3 regions of the Streptomyces sp. NPDC098781 genome follow, and region 1 is predicted to be linked to each of the others. Evidence: riboswitches for the same ligand, from Rfam matches in the RefSeq annotation. Region 1 holds a riboswitch; each other region holds the start of a gene.
The links. Region 1 has a riboswitch for thiamine pyrophosphate ahead of thiC (phosphomethylpyrimidine synthase ThiC). Riboswitches for the same ligand answer to the same signal wherever they lie in the genome.
Positions count from the first base shown of each region.

Region 2: it holds a riboswitch for thiamine pyrophosphate, as region 1 does, so the genes downstream of both, ACIQWG_RS17245 (thiamine ABC transporter substrate binding subunit) here and thiC (phosphomethylpyrimidine synthase ThiC) in region 1, are expected to answer to the same signal.
Region 3: it holds a riboswitch for thiamine pyrophosphate, as region 1 does, so the genes downstream of both, thiO (glycine oxidase ThiO) here and thiC (phosphomethylpyrimidine synthase ThiC) in region 1, are expected to answer to the same signal.

Region 1 is NZ_JBIWAK010000005.1:105,917-113,134, reverse strand. It holds gene ACIQWG_RS21295 (SsgA family sporulation/cell division regulator) at 1-21, shown strand, start outside; gene ACIQWG_RS21290 (YibE/F family protein) at 339-2,024, opposite strand; TPP riboswitch at 2,357-2,546, shown strand; gene thiC (phosphomethylpyrimidine synthase ThiC) at 2,539-4,362, shown strand; gene ACIQWG_RS21280 (hypothetical protein) at 4,511-5,350, shown strand; gene ACIQWG_RS21275 (hypothetical protein) at 5,425-5,553, shown strand; gene ACIQWG_RS21270 (hypothetical protein) at 5,776-6,645, opposite strand; gene ACIQWG_RS21265 (metallophosphoesterase) at 6,839-7,218, opposite strand, start outside.
Region 2 is NZ_JBIWAK010000004.1:80,327-87,544, reverse strand. It holds gene ACIQWG_RS17260 (nuclease-related domain-containing protein) at 1-226, opposite strand, end outside; gene ACIQWG_RS17255 (hypothetical protein) at 672-1,697, opposite strand; gene rlmN (23S rRNA (adenine(2503)-C(2))-methyltransferase RlmN) at 1,969-3,075, shown strand; TPP riboswitch at 3,107-3,214, shown strand; gene ACIQWG_RS17245 (thiamine ABC transporter substrate binding subunit) at 3,295-4,416, shown strand; gene ACIQWG_RS17240 (ABC transporter permease) at 4,392-6,071, shown strand; gene ACIQWG_RS17235 (ABC transporter ATP-binding protein) at 6,072-7,091, shown strand; gene ACIQWG_RS17230 (maleylpyruvate isomerase family mycothiol-dependent enzyme) at 7,117-7,218, shown strand, end outside.
Region 3 is NZ_JBIWAK010000002.1:435,705-442,922, reverse strand. It holds gene pknB (Stk1 family PASTA domain-containing Ser/Thr kinase) at 1-200, opposite strand, end outside; gene ACIQWG_RS08080 (thiazole synthase) at 319-1,113, opposite strand; gene thiS (sulfur carrier protein ThiS) at 1,117-1,329, opposite strand; gene thiO (glycine oxidase ThiO) at 1,326-2,495, opposite strand; TPP riboswitch at 2,493-2,604, opposite strand; gene ACIQWG_RS08065 (hypothetical protein) at 2,657-3,007, shown strand; gene ACIQWG_RS08060 (NAD(P)/FAD-dependent oxidoreductase) at 3,040-4,257, shown strand; gene ACIQWG_RS08055 (Rv2175c family DNA-binding protein) at 4,334-4,699, shown strand; gene thiE (thiamine phosphate synthase) at 5,000-5,662, shown strand; gene metF (methylenetetrahydrofolate reductase [NAD(P)H]) at 5,858-6,781, shown strand; gene ACIQWG_RS08040 (hypothetical protein) at 6,839-7,218, shown strand, end outside.

The DNA.
Region 1 (7,218 bases):
GAGGAGCAGAGCGCCGGCTGAAGCGCTACGGCGCTGAGGGTGGCGTAACGCTTCAGCGCCGGTGTGCAAGGGGCGCACAGGGGCGCTTCCGCCCCTGCCGGGTGTGCTTCACGCTCCGCCGGACGGGCGGAGTCGGAGGTAGTGCCTCGGGACGTCTTCGGCGGTCGGCCTCTGTGAGCGCCGGCAGTCACCGCATGGCGTCTCGCCGCGTCACCGTCGCCGGGTCACGGCATGGGCTCTCACTACGTCACCGTCGCCGGGTCACGGCATGGGTTCTCACTACGTCCCCGCCCGCCGCGTCACGGAATAGGCTCTCGCCGTCGTCCCCGCCCGCCGCGTCACCGCTTGCGCCGTCGTCCCCGCCCGGCGCGCCCGGGGCCCGGCTGCGGGCCCGCCGCGACCGGCTGGGCCGCCACCGGCATCGCCCCCGTGTCCGGCCGGTCGGCCGACACCACCAGGGCCGCCAGGGCCGTGGTCACCGGCACCGACGCGACCAGTCCGATGGAGCCGACCAGGGTGCGCACGATCTCCTCCGCGACCAGCTCACTGTTGGCCACCGTGCCGACGCCGCTCTGCGCGATCGAGAAGAGCAGCAACAGGGGCAGCGCGGCGCCCGCGTAGGCGAGGACGAGCGTGTTGACGACGGACGCGATGTGGTCGCGGCCGATGCGGATACCGGCCCGATAGAGCCCGCGCCAGCCCATCGTGGGGTTGGCCTCGTGCAGTTCCCAGACGGCGGACGTCTGGGTCACCGTCACGTCGTCGAGGACACCGAGCGAACCGATGATGATGCCGGCGAGCAGCAGACCGCTCATGTCGATCGACGGGTACAGCCCGTGGATGAGGCCGGTGTTGTCGTCGGTGTTCCCGGTGAGCGCGGCCCAGTCGATGAACACCGAACCGAGGACGCCGATCAGCAGCAGCGAGATCAGCGTGCCGAGCACCGCGACCGAGGTACGGGCCGATAGGCCGTGGCACAGATAGAGGGCGATCAGCATGATGGCGCTCGATCCCACCACCGCCACGACCAGCGGGTTCGAACCCTGGAGGATCGCGGGCAGGATGAAGAGAGTGAGCACCATGAAGCTGATGGCCAGCGAGATCAGCGCCATGAGGCCCCGCAGCCGTCCGACGACCACGACGGCGAGTGCGAAGATCCCGGCGAGGACGGTCAACGGAACGCGCCGGTTCACGTCGGTGACCGAGTACTGAAGGTCCTTGGGCGCGGAGGGCTCGTAGGCGACCACGACCTCCTGGCCCTCGTGCAACTGCCGCGACTGGTCCGGCTGCACGATCTCGTTGAACGTACGGCCCTTGTCCTTGCCGGTGTCGACGCGGATCGTCGCCTTCTTGCAGGTGCCGCTCTCCTGTTGCGCGGCGGAGGAACCCTCGGCGGTTGAGGTGTCGCCGGTCGGAGGCACTGCCGCGCCGCCGCCCGCCTCCTTGCAGCTCAGCTCGACCACCTTGGTGACCGTGGCTTGCTGTGTCTGCCGGTCGAAGCCGACGCCGGTGCGTTCGTGCCCCGGGGCACCGCCCGGCCACAGCACCACGAGTCCCACCACCACCGCCGCCGCGAACGGGATCAGAACCGCAGCGATGACTTTGCGCAGATGCCGGGAGACAGGAGCGGCGGGACCGTGGGCGTGACCGTGTGAGTGCCCATCTCCGTGTCCGTGCCCATTCCCCTGCCCGGGGCCGCCACCGTCGCCACCGCCGCCATGCGGCCCGCCTGATCCGCCGCCGGAGCCTGGCCCGTGCCCATGGTCACCCCCGGCGTCGCGATCGGGCTGGTCACCCGGGCCCTGCCTCGCCGAGCCACCAGAGCCCGGCCCATAGCCCGACCCGTAGCCCCCTGAGCCACCCGGACCCGACCCATAACCGTCTGAGCCACCAGAGCCCGACCCATAGCCGTGCGGGCCACCCGAGCGCGGCCCGTAACTTTGCGGACCACCGGAGCCGGGTCCGCCCCCGGAGCCAGGTCCGCCCCCGTACCCCCTGCCAGCTCCGCCCCGGTGGTCCTGCATTCCTGCCGGCCGGGGAATGGGGCCGGTGCCCTGCTCGTCCCAGCCGTCGTTTCCACGCGCGCGATCGTCCTGGCCGCCACCCGCTGGGCCACGGCCGTAACTACCGCCGAATCCGCCTCCGGGGACCCCTGAACCCCGCCCATCCGCACGGCCGTTGCCCTGCACGGGTCCGTTCCCGGGGCCGCTGCGGGGGCCGTTTCCGGCGCCCGAACCGCGACGCGGCTCAGGCGGTGGGTACGGAGGTTCATGCGTCGTGGTCACCGACCGATCATCGCAAGAACGACTGGGGCCCCCTGTTCACCGCGCCCGAATTGACGCTAGCGTGGAGCCACCTTTGTACACGCGGGAGCTCGGAGCACCGGGCTGAGAGGGCGCTGACCTCCGTCCCAGCGATGTTTCACATGAAACATCACCCATCGCGAGTGATGTTTCACACGAAACGTCTGCGGACGGATACGGCTGCGTCGACCGCCGAACCTGTTACCGGGTAATGCCGGCGTAGGGAGTAGGTCTCATGACCATCAAGGACGCGCGCACGCCTGCCTCCAGCCAGGACGAACAGCCCATTCAGGGCGAAAAGTCCACGGAGGCCGGGAAGTCCATCGGCTGGCACAAGGCGTATGTCGAGGGCTCCCGCCCCGATCTGCGGGTGCCGGTCCGCCAGGTGCACCTCACCAACGGGCAGTCGGTCACGCTGTACGACACATCCGGCCCGTACACCGATCCGCTCACCGAGACCGACGTCCGCAGGGGGCTGCCCCCGTTGCGGGAGAACTGGATCATCACCCGCGGCGACACCGAGGAGTACGCGGGCCGTCCCGTCCGTCCGGAGGACGACGGGATCAAGCACACCTCGCCGCGTGGCGGCAATCTGCGCAACCTCGACGCCGTCTTCCCTGGGCGGCCCCGGCTGCCCCGCCGCGGCCGAGAAGGTCAGGCGGTCACACAGCTCGCCTATGCGCGCCGCGGCGAGATCACGCCCGAGATGGAGTTCGTGGCCATCCGGGAGAACGTTTCTCCCGAAGTGGTCCGTGAGGAGATCGCCGCGGGCCGGGCCGTGCTGCCCGCGAACGTCAACCACCCGGAGATCGAGCCGATGATCATCGGCAAGCGGTTCCTGGTGAAGGTCAACGCCAACATCGGCAACTCCGCGGTCACCTCCTCCATCGAGGAGGAGGTCGAGAAGATGACCTGGGCGACCCGTTGGGGCGCGGACACGGTCATGGACCTGTCGACCGGCCGCAACATCCACACCACCCGTGAGTGGGTGCTGCGCAACTCCCCCGTCCCGATCGGCACGGTGCCGCTCTACCAGGCCCTGGAGAAGGTCGACGGCAGGGCCGAGGAACTGACCTGGGAGATCTACAAGGACACGGTCATCGAGCAGGCCGAGCAGGGCGTGGACTACATGACGGTCCACGCGGGCGTGCGGCTGCCGTACGTACCGCTCACCGCCAACCGCAAGACCGGCATCGTCTCGCGCGGCGGCTCGATCATGGCGGCGTGGTGCCTGGCGCACCACAAGGAGTCGTTCCTGTACGAGAACTTCGAGGAACTCTGCGAGATCCTCGCCGCGTACGACGTCACGTACTCCCTGGGCGACGGCCTGCGGCCTGGTTCGATCGCGGACGCCAACGACGAGGCGCAGTTCGCGGAACTGCGGACTCTCGGGGAACTGAACCAGATCGCCAAGCGTTTCAACGTACAGACCATGATCGAGGGCCCGGGTCACGTCCCGATGCACAAGATCAAGGAGAACATCGACCTTCAGCAGGAGATCTGCGATGAAGCTCCGTTCTATACGCTCGGCCCGCTGACCACCGACGTCGCGCCCGCGTACGACCACATCACCTCGGGCATCGGTGCCGCGATGATCGCCTGGTGGGGCACGGCGATGCTCTGCTACGTCACTCCCAAGGAGCACTTGGGCCTGCCCAACCGTGACGACGTCAAGACCGGCGTCATCACCTACAAGATCGCCGCCCATGCCGCCGACCTCGCCAAGGGGCACCCCGGCGCGCAGGGCTGGGACGACGCGCTGTCCGACGCCCGCTTCGAGTTCCGGTGGGAGGACCAGTTCAACCTCGCCCTGGACCCGGACACGGCACGGGAGTTCCACGACGAGACGCTTCCGGCCGAGCCCGCGAAGACGGCTCACTTCTGCTCGATGTGCGGGCCGAAGTTCTGCTCGATGAAGATTAGCCAAAGCATCACAGAGCGGTTCGGCGGTACGGCGGCTGCGGGGGCGACGGCTGAAGAGGTCGCTGAGGGGATGCTCCAGAAGTCGAAGGAGTTCGCGCAGGCGGGCAACAGGGTTTACCTACCCCTCGCGGACTGAGAGGCGACTGGGTGGCTCCGATGGTGAGCGGAGCCACCCAGCCCTCGCTCGTTCTGGGCTTGTGCTGCTCTGCGAAGGACAGCAGGTCGGCTCGTTCTGAAATCCGGCTTGGTGCGTAGCGGTGAGCTCTCGTACGGTCGTGCGCGTGATGAGCATGGTCATTGGCGAGCCGCGCAGGCTCGGGGTTCCCGGACCTGAGGCGAGACTGAGGTTCGAGACGGAACTCCACGAACTGGGGGCGGCGCCGCGGCGGAGGCTGCTGGTGCTCGATGGGAAGCCCGCGTTCGAGCTCTCCATGTGGTGTGGGACGTGTCAGTTCCTGTTCCAGCGGCTCGAGGGTGCCAGCCAGACGCTGTCGTTGGAGGGCATGCGGGAACGCCTCGCCGGCCAGGTCTCAGACCTGGACGACGGCATCCTGGGTGCGTTTGGCTCCCTGCTGCCGGAAGGCGACTACCTTCCCTTGCTGCTCCGTGTCGAGCCACGGTTGGTCACTCCGGGGCAGGAGGGCGACTACTTCAGCACCGAGCAGGTGGCCACTTGGGGGCCTGACCAGTTCTGGGGCCTTCCGGAGCACCCTCGCACGCCGTACTACCGCACGTTCGAGACAGCGGTGGACGACACCGCGCATCTCTATGAGTTCGTCGTACCCATGGTTCCTCCGCTGTGGAACGACCGGGAACGGGTGGCGGAGTACGTCGAGCGGATGCGGGGAGGAACTGTGCCGACGGCAGTCGCGGTTTCGACGCTGGATCTGTGCCGGCCTGCGGTGAGCCTCCACTCGACCGACGAGTACGAGCACTGGGGGCTGACGCATTTCCTGCTCGACGGCCATCACAAGCTGGAGGCGGCAGCATCGGCCGGACGTCCCGTGCAGCTCCTGTCGCTGTTGGCCGTGGGCGAGAGCCTGTCCGGTCCCGATGATCACCACAGGTTGGCGGCCTTGCGATCACAACCCAGCCTGAGCCGTGCTGTTCGGCCGGCGCGGTGACGTGGGTCAGCTTCCGCGTGCCGCCGCGCGCTTTGACCGTCGTAGGCGGCGTGTGGGCACCGATCCACAGATCGATGAAGATCTCCCGGGACATTCGTCGCCACCACGGCGGATCCGCCCAGGAGATCGAGCAGGGCATGGCCGAGAAGTCGAAGGAGTTCGCCGCAGCGGGCAACCGGGTCTGTCTGCCGATCGCGGACTGAATGCACATACGGGTGGCTCCGGCGCTGTACGGAGTCACCCGGCGCCCGCTGGCCCCTCGTCTCGACCGGCGTAGGGCGTGCGGTGCCGACGGCAGACGTGCTGTCCCGAAGTCGGGCGCGGGGCCCGGCTGTTCGGCTTGCGCCTCCCCGGGAGGTTTCCCGGGGTTCCGTCGAGGAGGAGGCCCGCTGGGCCTGCTCACGGCGGGGGCGCAAGCCGAGGGGCTACTCCGGCTGGTGTTCTGGCCCTCCGAAGTCCGGGCTGGTGTAGTCCGGGCTGCTGAAGCTCGGGCGCGGGCCCGTGGCGGAGCCGTCGCCGGGGCTGCTGAAACCGGGACGGTCGTAGCCGAGGTTCGGGATACGGCCGGCCGGTGCGGACGGTGGCGTGCGGTGCAGGGCCGCCGCCGTGCCGGGGTCGGCGAGCGCCTCCCGTAGGAAGGGCAGGACGCCGCGCTCCAGCAGGGCTTCGTGCCAGGCTTCCCTGGCCCGGGCCACCTCTCCGCTCAGTTCGCCGTACGGCCCGGAATCGAAGGCCGGACGGTTGCGCAGGGCGGTGAGCAGGAGCCCCACGGCGGCGAGCAGGATCGCGGCCGCCGCGATGGCGCCGAACACCCATCCGGTGGTCAGCATCGTCTGGGCGAACGCGGGCTCGGGGTCGAACATCTTCAGGATGTAACCGACGAGCAGGAAGATCGCCGCGGCGGTGCCGGCGAGGACGGGTGCGAGGACGGCGAGCACGGCGACGACTCCGGGGCCGGCCGTCTCGGCGACTTCTCCCATGGTGGTGGCGAGCCCCATCGCGCCCGATCCCGACTCGGTGGAGCCGGACTCGCGGGTGGAGGACGGGGTGGACGGCGCCGGCCGGCGCAGTTCCTCGCGGACCTTCACGTAGTGCTGGTACTCGGTCGCGGCGGCCGCCGTGATGAGTGCGGTGGCGTTCAGCGCCATGGTGCGCAGCTGTTCGGGGTTGAGCCGCTGTCCCACAGCGGCCAGTTCCGGGCGGTGTGGTGCGGAGCGCAGCGCCTCGTCGAGGATCCGCTCGTACTCTTGGCGGTCCTCGCTGTGCAGGTGCTGCGGAACGCTGTTCATGTGCATCCCCCGATGCTCCGTAGGGCTTGGGGCTCGCATGCCAACGAGCCGTCGGGCAGAAACGGAGGGGAGCCTGCTACGGATAAGCCGATGGTAGAGCGGTGACGGCACACGGTGACAGGGGGTTTGCCAAAATTGGGCCCTGGCCTGCGCCGTCCTCCGTCGCTGCGAGATGGGGGGACGTCTGCCCGGTGAACGGTCAGTTATCCAGCGGAAGTTGCTGCACCAGCAGCTTTCCGGCCATGGTCACGCCGCCGTCCATCGCGATGGCGAGGCCTTCCGCGTAGAGGTGCGGTCCCTCGACCAGCGGCCCCGCGTTGTCCTCGCTCTCCTCGGAGCCGACCTCGCCCAGCAGATACGGAATGGGGCTGTGGCCGTGAACGATGCGGGTGCCGCCGTACGTATCGAGCAGGGAGCGCACATGGTCGGCGCCGCCCTCGTCGCGGAAGGAGAAGCGCTTGGTGAACTTGCGGAAGAGATCCCAGCACTCGTCGGCGTCGTTGCGTGTGAGCGTCTCGCGGACGGTGTCGTTGACCGCCTCGATCGAGTCGCCGTAGTCGAGATAGGCGGTGGTGTCGG
Region 2 (7,218 bases), on a different contig from region 1:
GCAGCACAGGTGTAGGGGCCGGGGCTTCGGGTGGTGCCGGCGCATCGGCCGCACTGGGTAAGTGCTCTCGCAGCACGGCCACGACTGCGTCACGATGCTCGCCTAGACGGACCGTGATTCTTCCCGTCTTGCAGTCGGCCCAGCCAGCAGCCGTGCCGTCGGGGAGATTCGCATACAGACGATCGTGCCCATGCCGCTTCCACCGCACAACCTTGAGCTCAGCCATGGTCCCTGCCTCCTCGACATCGATGCAGTCATGGCAGCAACCGGGCCTCAGATCCACAAGAGCGCGATCGGGATAGAACTTTCCCTACTTCATCAAGGCCCGCGCACGGCGCGGGCGCGCGCCGCCTCTGCGGCGCGGCCTGCCTCCTGTCTTCGCCCCGGCTGGCCGCGCCCGGCGGCGCGCTCGGCGGCTGCGGGCATGAAGTGGGGAAACACCCTCTGTGGCTGGGGCGGTCGGCTCCACGGCTTTAGGCAGCCACTTTGGGGCGAGCCTCTAAGATCATGGCCCCAACGTCGTGCTTTAGCGGGCAGGTCCACAGACTGCCCGACGCGCCGGAAGCTTACGGGGCCATGATCACTCGCCCCAAAGCAGCTCCAGCCCAAAGCCGCTCCGCCGACCTCGTTCTTCCTGAATTCGAGTCGGTGCCTATTTCAAACGACTTCCGTTATGGATGATCTGTCAACCTGAGCAAGTGACGCATCCTCCACATTTCTTGAAGTGTGTGGGGTGCACTGGACGACCACTTTCGGTCCGCACTGTCGCCACTTTCCCAGTTTTGCACAATATCCATCACGTATTTTTTCTGAAATGGAATCCATTTCGTATCTTGAGCTTCAAAAAGACTGTGTGAAGAAAGTAGCCGTTCATTCACCTCGCGCTTCGAGAGGTGTGTCCGGACTTGCGCATAGACTTTAAACTGAATCGTTTTTACCTCGTACCCTACCCATGAAATGTTGATTCCGCTGTAATCCACGGGTTCGAGGTTTAGTTCCTCTCTCAAGCAGCGTTCGCCTAAGTCGAAGAAGTCTTCCGGTGGATCTCCCGGTGTTGTGTGCCTGGCAAGTTTCATGCCCTCGTTTGGTCCGACTGTCCATACGCCGCGCTTGAAGTCGACAGCGCCTGAGCGCTGCACTGCGAGGAACTCGTTATCCAGATTGAGGACGGCGACATTGATTTTGATCGACGTCGGTGGCGATGTTCGGGCGAAGGCGATAATGTCCCCATCTGCAAAGCTAGCGCGGATCCTGGATTGCGCCTCCGGGTGACGTCGCAAATATTCGACCGTCGCCAAGTGTTCACTATAGTCGCATGGAGTGATGGTGTATCGAAAGTCCTCTCCCTCGCGGCTTTCCCGGTGATCAATCGAGGCGTCGGTTAAGAAACCGATATCTCCGGTGTAGCGGCGGTGGAACTCGTCCGCGATTCGTTGCCATTCGCTTTCGTTGAACCACTGCTGCTGTGGGCGCGTCTCCGTCACTGAGACCTGTAGGTGATTTCTCTGTAACGGCCTTGCGGTCGTCCAGCGATTTAAGGGGAAAAGACCCACTTCAGCCGGGGTGAATCCTAGTGGTTCGTATTTTGGTTGCCTGATTCCTTCTGCTAGCGACCTCAGGCGTCCCCTTCGGACCCAAATGATATTCGTTAGCAATCCTGAGATAACGCCTAGGGCGAAGCCGATCAATTCAGACACGCCGCTAGTGTATTGAAGTAACTCGCAGAGGGCCAGAAGGCGGGCGAAGTTCCCGCAGGTGTATTTGCGTTCTATGTGTTCTCTTGTCACTGTTTGCGGCTATCCGCCTAGGGCAGGCTGATCGACATCCAACCCCATGCAGATGATCGCTTCCGGGCCGTCCCTGGGCCGTCCGAAGCCACCCAACGCTGACAGTCGGCACCCACAGGTGACCACCCCCACCCCGCTCTGGCCTGGGCCCCCGGAGTTGATCTGCCACACTGGACGGGTTATGCCTGCACCCGGAGAACTCACATTCGTCGCCCCCCGCGGAGCCAAGAAGCCCCCGCGGCACCTTGCTGATCTCACGCCCGGTGAGCGTAAGGACGTCGTCGCTGCTGTCGGGGAGAAGCCGTTTCGTGCCAAGCAGCTGTCGCAGCACTACTTCGCGCGGTACACGCACGACCCCGAGCAGTGGACCGACATCCCGGCCGGGTCGCGGGCCAAGCTGCGGGAGGAGCTGTTCCCGGAGCTGATGACCGTCGTGCGGCATCTGTCGACCGACCAGGGTGAGACGCGCAAGACGCTGTGGCGGCTGTTCGACGGGACGCTCGTGGAGTCGGTGCTGATGCGGTACCCGGACCGGGTGACCATGTGCATCAGCTCCCAGGCGGGGTGCGGGATGAACTGCCCGTTCTGTGCCACGGGGCAGGCGGGGCTGGACCGGAATCTGTCCACCGCCGAGATCGTGCACCAGATCGTGGACGGGATGCGGGCGCTCAGGGACGGCGACGTGCCCGGTGGGCCCGCTCGGCTTTCCAACATCGTCTTCATGGGGATGGGGGAGCCGCTCGCCAACTACAACCGGGTCGTGGGCGCGATTCGCCGGCTCACCGATCCCGAGCCCGACGGGCTGGGGCTCTCGCAGCGTGGGATCACCGTCTCGACCGTCGGTCTGGTCCCGGCGATCCACCGGTTCGCCGACGAGGGCTTCAAGTGCCGGCTCGCGATCTCGCTGCACGCGCCCGACGACGAGCTGCGCGACACCCTCGTCCCCGTGAACACGCGGTGGAAGGTGCGCGAGGTCCTGGACGCCGGGTTCGAGTACGTCGAGAAGAGCGGCCGTCGGCTGTCCATCGAGTACGCCCTGATCCGGGACATCAACGACCAGGCCTGGCGTGGTGACCGGCTCGGGCGGCTGCTCAAGGGCAAGCCGGTGCATGTCAATCTGATTCCGCTGAATCCGACTCCGGGCTCGAAGTGGACTGCCTCCCGCCCCGAGGACGAGAAGGCGTTCGTCGAGGCGATCGCCGCGCATGGTGTACCGGTGACGGTCCGGGACACCCGTGGTCAGGAGATCGACGGGGCCTGCGGCCAGCTCGCGGCCACCGAGCGGTAATCTGAGCGCGTACGCCCGTACCTACATCTTCATATTCCGACAGGGGAGCGCCACAGCGCTGAGAGTGCGGCAATCGGGCCGCAGACCCTCTGAACCTCGCCCAGGTCATTCTGGGTAGGAAGTTCGGTCATCACTCAAGCTGTTGCGCCCTGCCCGGGAGCCGAAGAGGGCTCTCGGGCAGGGCCGCGTCTCTTCCTGGTCAACCCCAGGAGGAATCAAGTGAGCATCACCAGGAAGGCCACGGTCTTCGTCGTCGGGCTCGGCCTCGTCACGCTGTCCGCGTGCGGTTCGTCCGACTCCGGCAGCGGCGACGGCGCGTCCACGAGCAAGACCGTGACGCTCGTCAGCCATGACTCGTGGGCCGTTTCGAAGAGCGTCCTCGCCGCGTTCGAGAAGCAGTCCGGCTACAAGGTCAGGGTCCTTCAGGACGGCGACGCCGGGCAGGCCGTCAACAAGGCGATCCTGACCAAGGACAACCCGCAGGGCGACGTCTTCTTCGGCGTCGACAACACCCTGCTCTCCCGCGCCCTCGACAACGGGCTGTTCCAGTCGTACGAGGCCAAGGATGCCGACCTGATCCTGCCCGAGTACCGGGTCGACCAGGACCAGCACCGGGTCACGCCCGTCGACACCGGCGACATCTGCGTCAACTACGACAAGGCGTACTTCAGCGAGCACAAGCTGACGCCGCCCAGCTCGTTCGACGATCTCGTCAAGCCCGAGTACAAGGACCTTCTCGTCACCGAGAACGCCTCCACCTCCTCGCCCGGTCTCGGCTTCCTGCTGGGCACCGCCGCCCGGTACGGCGATGGGGGCACCTCCCGCTCGAGCGAAGCCGAGAGTGGGGGAGGCTGGCAGGACTACTGGAAGAAGCTCAAGGCCAACGGCGTGAAGGTGGTCGACGGCTGGGAGCAGGCGTACAACGAGGAGTTCTCCGGGTCGGCCGGCGGCAAGAAGGCCAAGGGCGACCGTCCGCTCGTCGTCTCGTACGCCTCCTCGCCGCCCGCCGAGGTGATCTACGCCGATCCGAAGCCGGCCACCGCGCCGACGGGTGTCGCGACCGGTACCTGCTTCCGGCAGGTCGAGTACGCCGGACTGCTCGCGGGCGCCGGGAACACCGAGGGCGGCAAGGCACTCCTCGACTTCCTGCTGACCAAGACCTTCCAGGACGACATGCCGCTGAACATGTTCGTCTACCCCGTGCGTGAAGCCGCCCAGGTGCCCGAGGAGTTCACGAAGTACGGCCCGCAGGCCGAGAACCCCGAGACCCTGGACCCGGCGAAGATCGCCGACAACCGTGACGACTGGGTCAAGTCGTGGACCTCGCTCGTACTGAAGTAGCGGCCCCGGCTTCGGCATCCCGCAAGAGGGGCGCGGCGGCGCGGCTCGGCCTCGTCGCCGTGCCCGTCGCGTTCTTCGCGGTCTTCTTCGCCTACCCCGTCACGGCGATCGTCGCGCGCGGTCTGAACATCGACGGGGTGTGGCGGTTCGGGCGGCTGTGGGACGTGCTCGGGCAGTCCGACATCCGGCACGTCCTGTGGTTCACCACCTGGCAGGCGCTCGCCTCCACCGCGCTGACCCTGCTGATCGCGCTGCCGGGTGCCTATGTCTTCGCCCGCTTCGACTTCCCCGGCAAACAGGTCCTGCGGGCCGTGGTGACCGTGCCCTTCGTGCTGCCGACGGTCGTGGTCGGTACGGCGTTCCTCGCGCTCGTCGGCCGCGGCGGGCTGCTCGACGAGCTGTGGGGCGTACGCCTCGACACCACCGTGTGGGCCATCCTGCTCGCGCATGTCTTCTTCAACTACGCCGTCGTCGTACGGACGGTGGGAGGGCTCTGGGCGCAGCTGGATCCTCGGCAGGAGGAGGCCGCGCGCATGCTGGGCGCCTCGCCGCTGAAAGCCTGGCGGCAGGTCACCCTCCCGGCCCTCGCGCCCGCCGTGGCCGCCGCCGCGCTCATGGTCTTCCTGTTCACCTTCACCTCCTTCGGCGTGGTGCAGATCCTCGGCGGACCGACCTTCTCCACCCTGGAGGTGGAGATCTACCGGCAGACCTCCGAGATCTTCGACCTGTCCACGGCCGCGGTCCTGACGATCATCCAGTTCCTGGCGGTGGCGGCGATCCTCGCCGTGCACGCCTGGACGGTACGGCGGCGGGAGAGCGCCCTGCGTCTGGTGGACGCGTCGGTGACGGCGAGGCGGCCGCGCGGGGCGGGGCAGTGGGCGCTGCTGGCCGGTGTCCTGGCCGTCATCGCCGTACTCCTGCTGCTGCCGCTGGCCGTGCTGGTGCAGCGGTCCCTCGACGCCCCCGACTTCGGCTACTACCGCGCGCTGACCAGTGCCGACGGCGGCGTCTTCCTTGTCGCGCCGATCGAGGCGATCGGCAACTCGCTGGAGTACGCGGTCGTCGCCACGCTCATCGCCGTGCTCATCGGTGGTCTCGCCGCCGCCGCGCTGACCCGACGGGACGCGGGCCGGTTCGTACGGGGCTTCGACGCGCTGCTGATGCTGCCGCTCGGGGTGTCCGCGGTGACGGTCGGGTTCGGGTTCCTGATCGCTCTGGACGAGCCGCCGCTGGATCTCCGGAGTTCGTGGATCCTCGTGCCGCTAGCCCAGGCGCTGGTCGGGGTGCCCTTCGTGGTACGGACCATGCTGCCGGTGCTGCGGGCCGTGGACCAGCGGCTGCGTGAGGCGGCGTCGGTGCTGGGGGCCTCGCCCTGGCGGGTCTGGCGTGAGGTGGATCTGCCGATGGTGCGGCGGGCGCTGCTGATCGCCGCCGGGTTCGCCTTCGCCGTGTCGCTGGGGGAGTTCGGGGCGACGGTGTTCATCGCGCGGCCGGACAACCCGACGCTACCGGTCGCGGTGGCGCGACTGCTGGGCCGGGCCGGGGAGCTCAACTACGGCCAGGCGATGGCCCTTTCGACGGTGTTGATGATCGTGTGCGCGGTGGCGCTGCTGGTGCTGGAGCGGCTCCGTACGGACAGAACGGGGGAGTTCTAGATGCTGTTGAGCCTGGCGGGTGCGACCGTACGCTTCGGGGGTCGGGCCGTGCTCGACGCCGTCGACCTCGATGTCGCCGAGCACGAGATCGTGTGCGTGCTCGGGCCGAGCGGCAGCGGCAAGTCGACGCTGCTGCGGGCGGTGGCGGGGCTGCAACCCCTCGACGCCGGAGGCGTGTCGCTGGACGGACGGGACCAGGCCGCGGTGCCCGCGCACAAGCGGGGCGTCGGGCTGATGTTCCAGGACCATCAGCTCTTCCCGCAGCGTGACGTCGGCGGCAACGTGGCCTTCGGAGCCCGGATGCACGGCGCCTCGAAGACGGAACAGGCCGAGCGGGTACGGGAGTTGCTCGACCTGGTCGGTCTGCCGGGCGCGGCCGGGCGAGCCGTCGCCTCCCTGTCCGGCGGGGAGCAGCAGCGGGTGGCGCTGGCCCGTGCGCTCGCGCCCCGGCCCCGGCTGCTGATGCTGGACGAGCCGCTGGGCCAGCTCGACCGCTCGCTGCGGGAGCGGCTCGTCGTCGAACTGCGGGAGCTGTTCGGGCGGTTGGGCACCACCGTGCTGGCCGTGACGCACGACCAGGGCGAGGCCTTCGCGCTGGCCGACCGGGTCGTGGTGATGCGGGACGGCCGGATCGCCCAGACCGGGACGCCCCTCGAGGTGTGGCAGCGACCGGTGGACGAGTTCGTGGCACGCTTCCTCGGCTTCGACAACGTGGTCGAGGGCACGGTCGCCGGAGAGGCCGCGGACACCCCCTGGGGCAAGCTGCCCGTCGGCGAGGACGCCGCCCAGGGGACGCGCACGCTGCTCGTGCGGCCGGCCGGGGTCCGCCTCGTCGCGCCTGATGAGGGGCTGCGCTGCACGGTTGCCGCGCGGACGTTCAAGGGGACGCATGTCGCCGTGCATCTCCAGCCGGAGGAGGCGCCGCGTCTGGAAGCGGCCTGTGCGCTGCGGGATGCGCCGGAGGTCGGGGGCACGGTCGGGGTGGCGTTCGACGCGGCGGAAATTGTCGTGCTCGGCTGATCACGGGGCGCATAGGGTGCCGGTCATGACGCTGATCGCGCACGACCGCTACTGCGACGAGATCGCCCACCAGGTCGGCCTGTTGAGGGCCGTGGTGACGTCCGGTGCCGATCTGTCGGCGACCGTG
Region 3 (7,218 bases), on a different contig from region 1:
GCCTCCCGGATGAACCGGTCGACGAACACCCCGTCGACCGCCAGCGCGGGATGCATCACCTTGAGCGCGAGCACGCGGTCCAGGCGGGTGTCCACGGCCCGGTAGACCGTGGCCATCCCGCCGACCGCGATCCTCGCGTCCACGCGATACCGGCCGTCGAGCACCTGCCCGACCAGAGGGTCTTGAAGGGTCGTATCCACGCAGGTGAGTGTACGAGCCGACACTGACACGGCTCTCGGTTCGGCCGGGATCGGGGCGGGACTGAAGCGGACCTGTGACGGACGCCTCATGGCCGAAGGCTTTCCATCGAACGCGTGTTCAGAATGCGGGGCGCTCCGGGTCCAGCCGTGCCATGCCCTCGACCGGCGACGACGCCTCCGCGAAGTGCCGCCGGGGAATCCGGCCCGCTCGGTGCGCCAGCCGCCCCGCCTCCACCGCGTGCCGCATCGCGTCGGCCATCAGCACCGGCTCCTGCGCCCGCGTCACCGCCGAGGCGAGCATCACACCCGCGCACCCCAGCTCCATCGCGAGCGCCGCGTCCGACGCCGTACCGGCACCCGCGTCCAGAATCACCGGCACGCGCGCGTGCTCCGTGATCAGCTGGAAGTTGTGCGGATTGCGGATGCCGAGCCCCGAACCGATCGGAGAGCCCAGCGGCATGATCGCCGCGCAGCCGACGTCCTCCAGTTTGCGCGCCAGCACCGGATCGTCATTGGTGTACGGCAGCACGGTGAACCCGTCGTCCACCAGCGTCTCGGCGGCGTCCAGCAGCTCGATCGGGTCCGGCAGCAGGGTCCGCTCGTCGGCGATGACCTCCAGCTTGATCAGTTCCGTACCGAGCGCCTCGCGCGCGAGGCGGGCGGTCAGCACGGCCTCGCCCGCGGTGAAGCACCCCGCGGTGTTGGGCAGCACCCGGATCCCGAGCTTCTCCAGCACGGACAGCACCGACCCGTGCACCGAGGGGTTCACCCGGCGCATCGCGACCGTCGTCAGCTCCGTCCCGGACGCGACCAGCGCCCGCTCCAGGACGTCCAGGCTGGGCGCCCCGCCGGTGCCCATGATCAGTCGGGACGTGAAGGACGTGTCGCCGATGACAAAGGGATCGTCGGCCATGGGTCAGCCTCCTTGGACGGCGGTGAGGACCTCGACGCGATCGCCCTCGGTGAGGGGCGTCGACGGCCACTGCGCGCGCGGGACGACGGTTTCGTTCAGGGCGGCGGCGACTCCGGAGGGCGCCGCGGTGAGGGAGCGCACGAGAGCGTCCAGGACGGTGCCCGGCTCGATCCGCCGGTGCTCGCCGTTGACGGCGATGGTGATCTGCTCGCTCATGCGGGCTGCTCCACGAGTGCGGCGGCGTCGAAGCGCCGGGGAGTGAACGGCCGGGCCTCCTCCGGGAGTTCACCGGTGGTCAGGACGTGCGCCATGGCGTCCCCGGTGACCGGCGTGAGCAGCACACCGTTGCGGTAGTGCCCGGTGGCCAGCGACAGCCCCGCCAGCTCGGTCGGGCCGAGCAGCGGCGCGTTGTCGGGGGAGCCGGGGCGCAGACCCGCCCGCGTCTCGGTGAGCGGCAGTTCGCTGATGCCCGGCAACAGCTCATGGGCGTCGCGCAGCAGCTCGTACACCCCGCCCGCGGTCACCGTCGTGTCCCAGCCCAGCTCCTCGCTGGTCGCGCCGACCACGAGTTCGCCGTCCTCGCGAGGCACCAGGTAGACATGGCTGCCGCGGACCACGGCCCGCACGGTGCGGCTCAGGAACGGCGCGTACCGCTCGGGCACGGACAGCCGCAGCACCTGTCCCTTCACGGGCCGCACGGGCGGCAGCACGCCGTCCGGGACGCCCGCGAGCCGACCGCTCAGGCTGCCCGCCGCGAGGACCACCTGCCCCGCGCTCACGGTCGCGCCGTCGCGCAGCACGACACCGGCCGCCCGCTCCCGCACCACCGACAGCCGTTCGGCCCACGAGCGGTGGAAGACCACCCCGGCCAGCTCGCACGCGGTCACCAGGGCCTGCGAGAGGCGCCGTGGGTCGATCTGGTGGTCCCCGTCGATCCGCAGCCCGCCGCGCACACCCGGCGCGAGCATCGGCTCCAGGCGCCGGCACTCCCGCCCGGACAGCCACTCGGCCTCCAGCCCCGACTGCCGTTGCAGCGCGTGCAGTTCGCGCAGGTCGGCACGGTCGTCGGCGTCCAGCGCGATGGCGAGGGTGCCGCACCGGCGATAGCCGAGGCCGTGGCCGGTGAGATCGGTCAGCTCGGCCGCGAAATCCGGGTAACGGCGGGCCGAGGCGAGGCTCAGGGCGAGCAGCGGCTGCTCGCCGTGGTGCACCTCCGAGACGGCGGCCAGCATCCCGGCCGCCACCTGTGCGGCCCCGCCGCCCGGTTCGGGGTCCACGACGGCCGTGGCGAGGCCGCGCTGTGCGGCCCGCCAGGCCGTGACAAGGCCGATGACTCCGCCCCCGATGACAAGGACGTCTGCTGTGTCGGACGTAGGCGACATGGGCGTCCAGCCCCTCCCTTCGCCGGCATGACCCGGATCAGGTTCGTACGGTCGGAGGCCGCCAGCCTCCCTCTCAGCCCGGTGCGTCCGGGCTCCCGCGAGTGCTTTACGTTGGCCACCCTAGCTCTTGGTTCCGCGCCTCTGTAAGGGAGCTCGTCGTCATGGCCCGCTCGCTCGACGGTCTCGTACTCGCCCCTGTCGCCGACCAAGCCCCAGGTCAGGTGGGTACGCGCACCCGGTTCACCTACCACGAGAAGGACGGGGAGATCTGGGCCGAATACGCGGGCGGCGACGTCGTACGCGGGTACCTGGTGGGCGCGAGGGAAGGCGACCGGCTGGACTTCCGTTACGTGCAGCTGAAGCGCGACGGGACGACCGCGTCCGGCCACTGTGTGTCGACGGTGGTGGAGCTCGCCGACGGCCGGGTGCGGCTGGAGGAGACCTGGGAGTGGGAGTCTCGGGCGGGCAGCGGCACCAGCGTTGTGGAGCAGGTCACTGAGCACGACTCCTGACTGACAAATTGTCAGTTGTCTATGGTGATCAGGTGAGCGAGCAGACGACGCAGTCGCAGCGGTCCGTGGTCGTAGCCGGCGCTGGCATGGCCGGTGTGCAGACGGCGGTCGCCCTGCGCGAACAGGGCTTCACCGGCACCATCACGCTGATCGGCGCCGAGCCCCATCAGCCGTACGACCGGCCGCCCCTGTCCAAGGCCGTACTGCTCGGCAAGGCCGAGGGCTCCGCCTTCGACGTCGACTTCGAGGCGCTCGGCATCGACCTCCGCCTGGGTCGCGAGGTGGCGGGCGTGCGCACCGCCGACCATGAACTGGACACCGAGGCCGGGCCCGTCCCGTACGACGTCCTGGTGCTCGCCACCGGCGCCGAACCGATCCGGCTGCCGGGCGCGGAGGGGGTCCCCGGCGTGCATCTGCTGCGCACCCTGGACGACGCCGAGCGGCTGCGGCCGGTGCTCGCCCGACAGCACGACATCGTGGTCGTCGGGGCCGGCTGGATCGGCGCGGAGTTCGCCACGGCCGCGCGCGAGGCGGGCTGCGCGGTGACGGTCGTGGAGGCCGCCGACCGGCCGCTCGCGGGCGCGCTGCCCGCCGAGGTGGCCGCGCCGATGACCACCTGGTACTCGGACAGCGGAACCCGGCTGCGCACGCGCACGCGCGTGGAGCGCGTCGAGCCCGGCGCGGTCGTCCTGGACGACGGCTCACGGCTGCCCGCGGGCGCCGTAGTGGTCGGCATCGGGGCCCGGCCCGCCACGGCCTGGCTGGCGGGCTCCGGAATCGAGCTCGGCGCGCACGGCGAGGTCCTCGCCGACGAACGCCTGCGCACCTCCGTGCCGGACGTCTACGCGGTCGGCGACTGCGCCTCCTTCCCCTCGGGGCGCTACGGCGAGCGTCTGCTGGTCCACCACTGGGACAACGCCCTCCAGGGCCCGCGCACGGTCGCCGCGAACGTCCTCGGCGAGACCGCCGCGATCTACGACCCCGTGCCGTACTTCTGGTCCGAGCAGTTCGGCCGCTTCGTCCAGTACGCCGGTCATCACGCCGCCGCCGACGCGACCCTGTGGCGCGGCGACCCGTCGGGCCCGGCGTGGAGCGTCTGCTGGCTGCGGGACGACCGTCTCGTCGCCCTCCTGGCGGTGGGCCGGCCGAGGGATCTCGCCCAGGGGCGACGGCTGATCGAGTCGGGCACGCCGATGGACGCGCGGCTGCTGGCGGACCCGGCGAGGCCGCTGAAGGCGGCGAAGGCGTAGCGCGTTGAGGCGACAGCCCCGCCCTCGCGGACCGGCCTGACTTCCTACTGTCAGTGGCAGATGGCAGGCTTGTTCCGTGACCGAGATTGACGCAAAGATCGATGCTCTCGTCCCCGCCTGGCTCACCCTGCCCGACATCGCCGAACAATTCGGCGTCGAGGTGACGCGCGTCCGGCAGCTGGTCAAGGAGGGCCAGCTCATCGCCGTACGCCGTGGTGAGAACCGCGCGCTGCACGTCCCTGCCGCCTTCATCGACGGGGACAAGGTCGTCAAGGGCCTGTCCGGGACCCTGACGCTGCTGCGGGACGACGGCTTCACGGACGAAGAGATGCTGGAGTGGCTCTTCACCCCTGACGAGAGCCTGCCCGGCACCCCCGCGCAGGCCCTCAGTGAGAACCGTGGCACGGAGGTGAAGCGCCGCGCCCAGGCGCTCGCCGTCTGATCCGAACCAGCGAATCCGAACATCGTCCGGCGTACGGGCCGGGCTCGCGGGCCGCGGTCGCGGTACAGCGCGCCCGGTTTCCGGGCAGGCCGAGGCACAGTGCCCGGCGGGCCGCGCGGGTGACCGAACGGCCGCCGCACAGGTGGCCGGGGCCCTGGGCCCGACCCGTACGCCACCGCCACGACGGCACCGCCGCAGCCGCCGGCAGGTGCCGTCCGCGCGCTCGGCTCCGGCTACCGTGCCTCCGTCCGGCACCCGCCCGACCCACCCGCCCGGCAACCCGACCACAGGGGGCACCGCATGTCCGACACCGTCACCGCAGACAGCGTCCGCAGTCAGCTCGCCGACGCCCGGCTCTACCTCTGCATGGACGCCCGCGAGCGGCAGGGCGACCTCGTGGAGTTCCTGGACGCCGTGCTGGCGGGCGGGGTCGACATCGTGCAGTTGCGGGACAAGGGCATGGAGGCGGCCGAGGAGCTGGAGCACCTCAAGGTCTTCGCCGACGCCTGCGCCCGGCACGGCAAGCTCCTCGCGGTCAACGACCGCGCCGACGTGGCGCACGCCGCCGGTGCCGACGTCCTGCACCTGGGCCAGGGCGACCTCCCGGTCCCCGCCGCCCGCGCCATCCTCGGGGACGACATCCTGATCGGCCGCTCCACACACGCCGACACCGAGGCCGACGCGGCCGCCGCCCAGGACGGCGTGGACTACTTCTGCACCGGCCCCTGCTGGCCCACCCCCACCAAGCCCGGCCGCCACGCCCCCGGCCTCGACCTGGTCCGGCACACCGCCGCCCTCGGCACGGACCGCCCCTGGTTCGCCATCGGCGGCATCGACCTCGGCAACCTCGACCAGGTGCTGGAGGCGGGCGCCCGCCGCGTCGTCGTCGTGCGGGCGATCACGGAGGCCACGGACCCGGGCGCCGCCGCGGCGGAGTTCGCCAAGCGGCTGCGGCAGGCGTAGGTCCGGGCGGACGACCACGCCGCACGGCGGTAACCCGCCCTCGCGTCTCACTCTGTGGTCCGCGCGCTCGAGTTCCGGTGGACTTGGGCTTGAATTCCGCCCTTGTTTGTCCAAGGGGCGGACAACAGTCCGACAAATCAGGCAAATATCCGTTGTCCGGTTGGGGGACCGGGGCCCCCTGGCTAACCTGCGAGTATGGCCCTCGGCACCGCATCCATCAGGTCGGACCACGCTCGTACCGTGCGCGAGATGCTCGCGACCGGCAAGACGACGTATTCCTTCGAGTTCTACGCCCCCAAGACCCCGAAGGGCGAGCGGAACCTGTGGAACGCTCTGCGCCGGGTCGAGGCCGTCGGACCCGACTTCGTGTCCGTGACCTACGGGGCGGGCGGTTCCACCCGTGCCGGCACGGTCAAGGCGACCGAGGCCATCGCCTCGGACACCACGCTCACCCCGATCGCCCACCTCACCGCCGTCGACCACTCGGTTGCCGACCTGCGCAACATCATCGGCCAGTACGCCGACGCCGGGATCCGCAACATGCTGGCGCTGCGCGGCGACCCGCCCGGCGACCCGCTGGGCGACTGGGTGCGGCACCCGCGGGGCCTCCGCTACGCCGCCGAGCTCGTCGAGCTGATCAAGGCCTCCGGTGACTTCTGTGTGGGTGTCGCCGCCTTCCCGGCGATGCACCCGCGCTCCGACGACTGGGACACCGACGTCGCGCACTTCGTCGACAAGTGCCGGGCGGGCGCGGACTACGCGATCACGCAGATGTTCTTCGAACCGGAGGACTATCTGCGGCTGCGCGACCGGGTGTCGGCCGCCGGCTGCGACACCCCGATCATCCCGGAGATCATGCCGATCACCAGCGTACGGTCGCTGGAGCGGATCCCCTCCCTCACCAACGCCGCCTTCCCGGCCGCCCTGAAAGAGCGGATCCTCACAGCCAAGGACGATCCCGCGGCTGTACGCTCCATGGGGATCGAGTTCGCCACGGAGTTCTGCGCGCAGCTACTGGCCGAAGGAGTGCCAGGACTGCACTACATCACGCTCAACAACTCCACGGCGACGCTGGAAATCTACGAGAACCTGGGCCTGCACCAACCCCCGCAGGCCTAGACCGGCCGTCCTGATATACGTCACACTGCGTAGGCGGCCACTGGGAGAGGGGCGTACATGGGCTGGACGGTCCTCTACATCGCGTTCGGCATCGTCGCGCTGTGGCTGCTGGGCGAAGTGCTGTTGCAGTACAAGGCGCGGTTGCGCTGGCGGCTGCTCGCATTCGTCGGCTTCCTCGGCGTCGTGGTCGGGGTACTGATCCCGTCCGTCATCGTCATCGGTCTGGGCGCGGCGGCCTTCGCTGTCGGTCAGACCTACGTCACGCTGTCGTTCCGCCGCGGCTTCTCGGCCGGCTGGGCGGTCTCCGCGCCGGCCCTGGGCCCCCTCGGCAGCAAGCGCCGCCGCGACGAACCGGACCGGCAGGAGCCGACCCTGGAGGTCTCCGACCTGGAGGCGTCCGAGCACGGCTTCGAGGGCGACGGGAACAGGTACGGCCA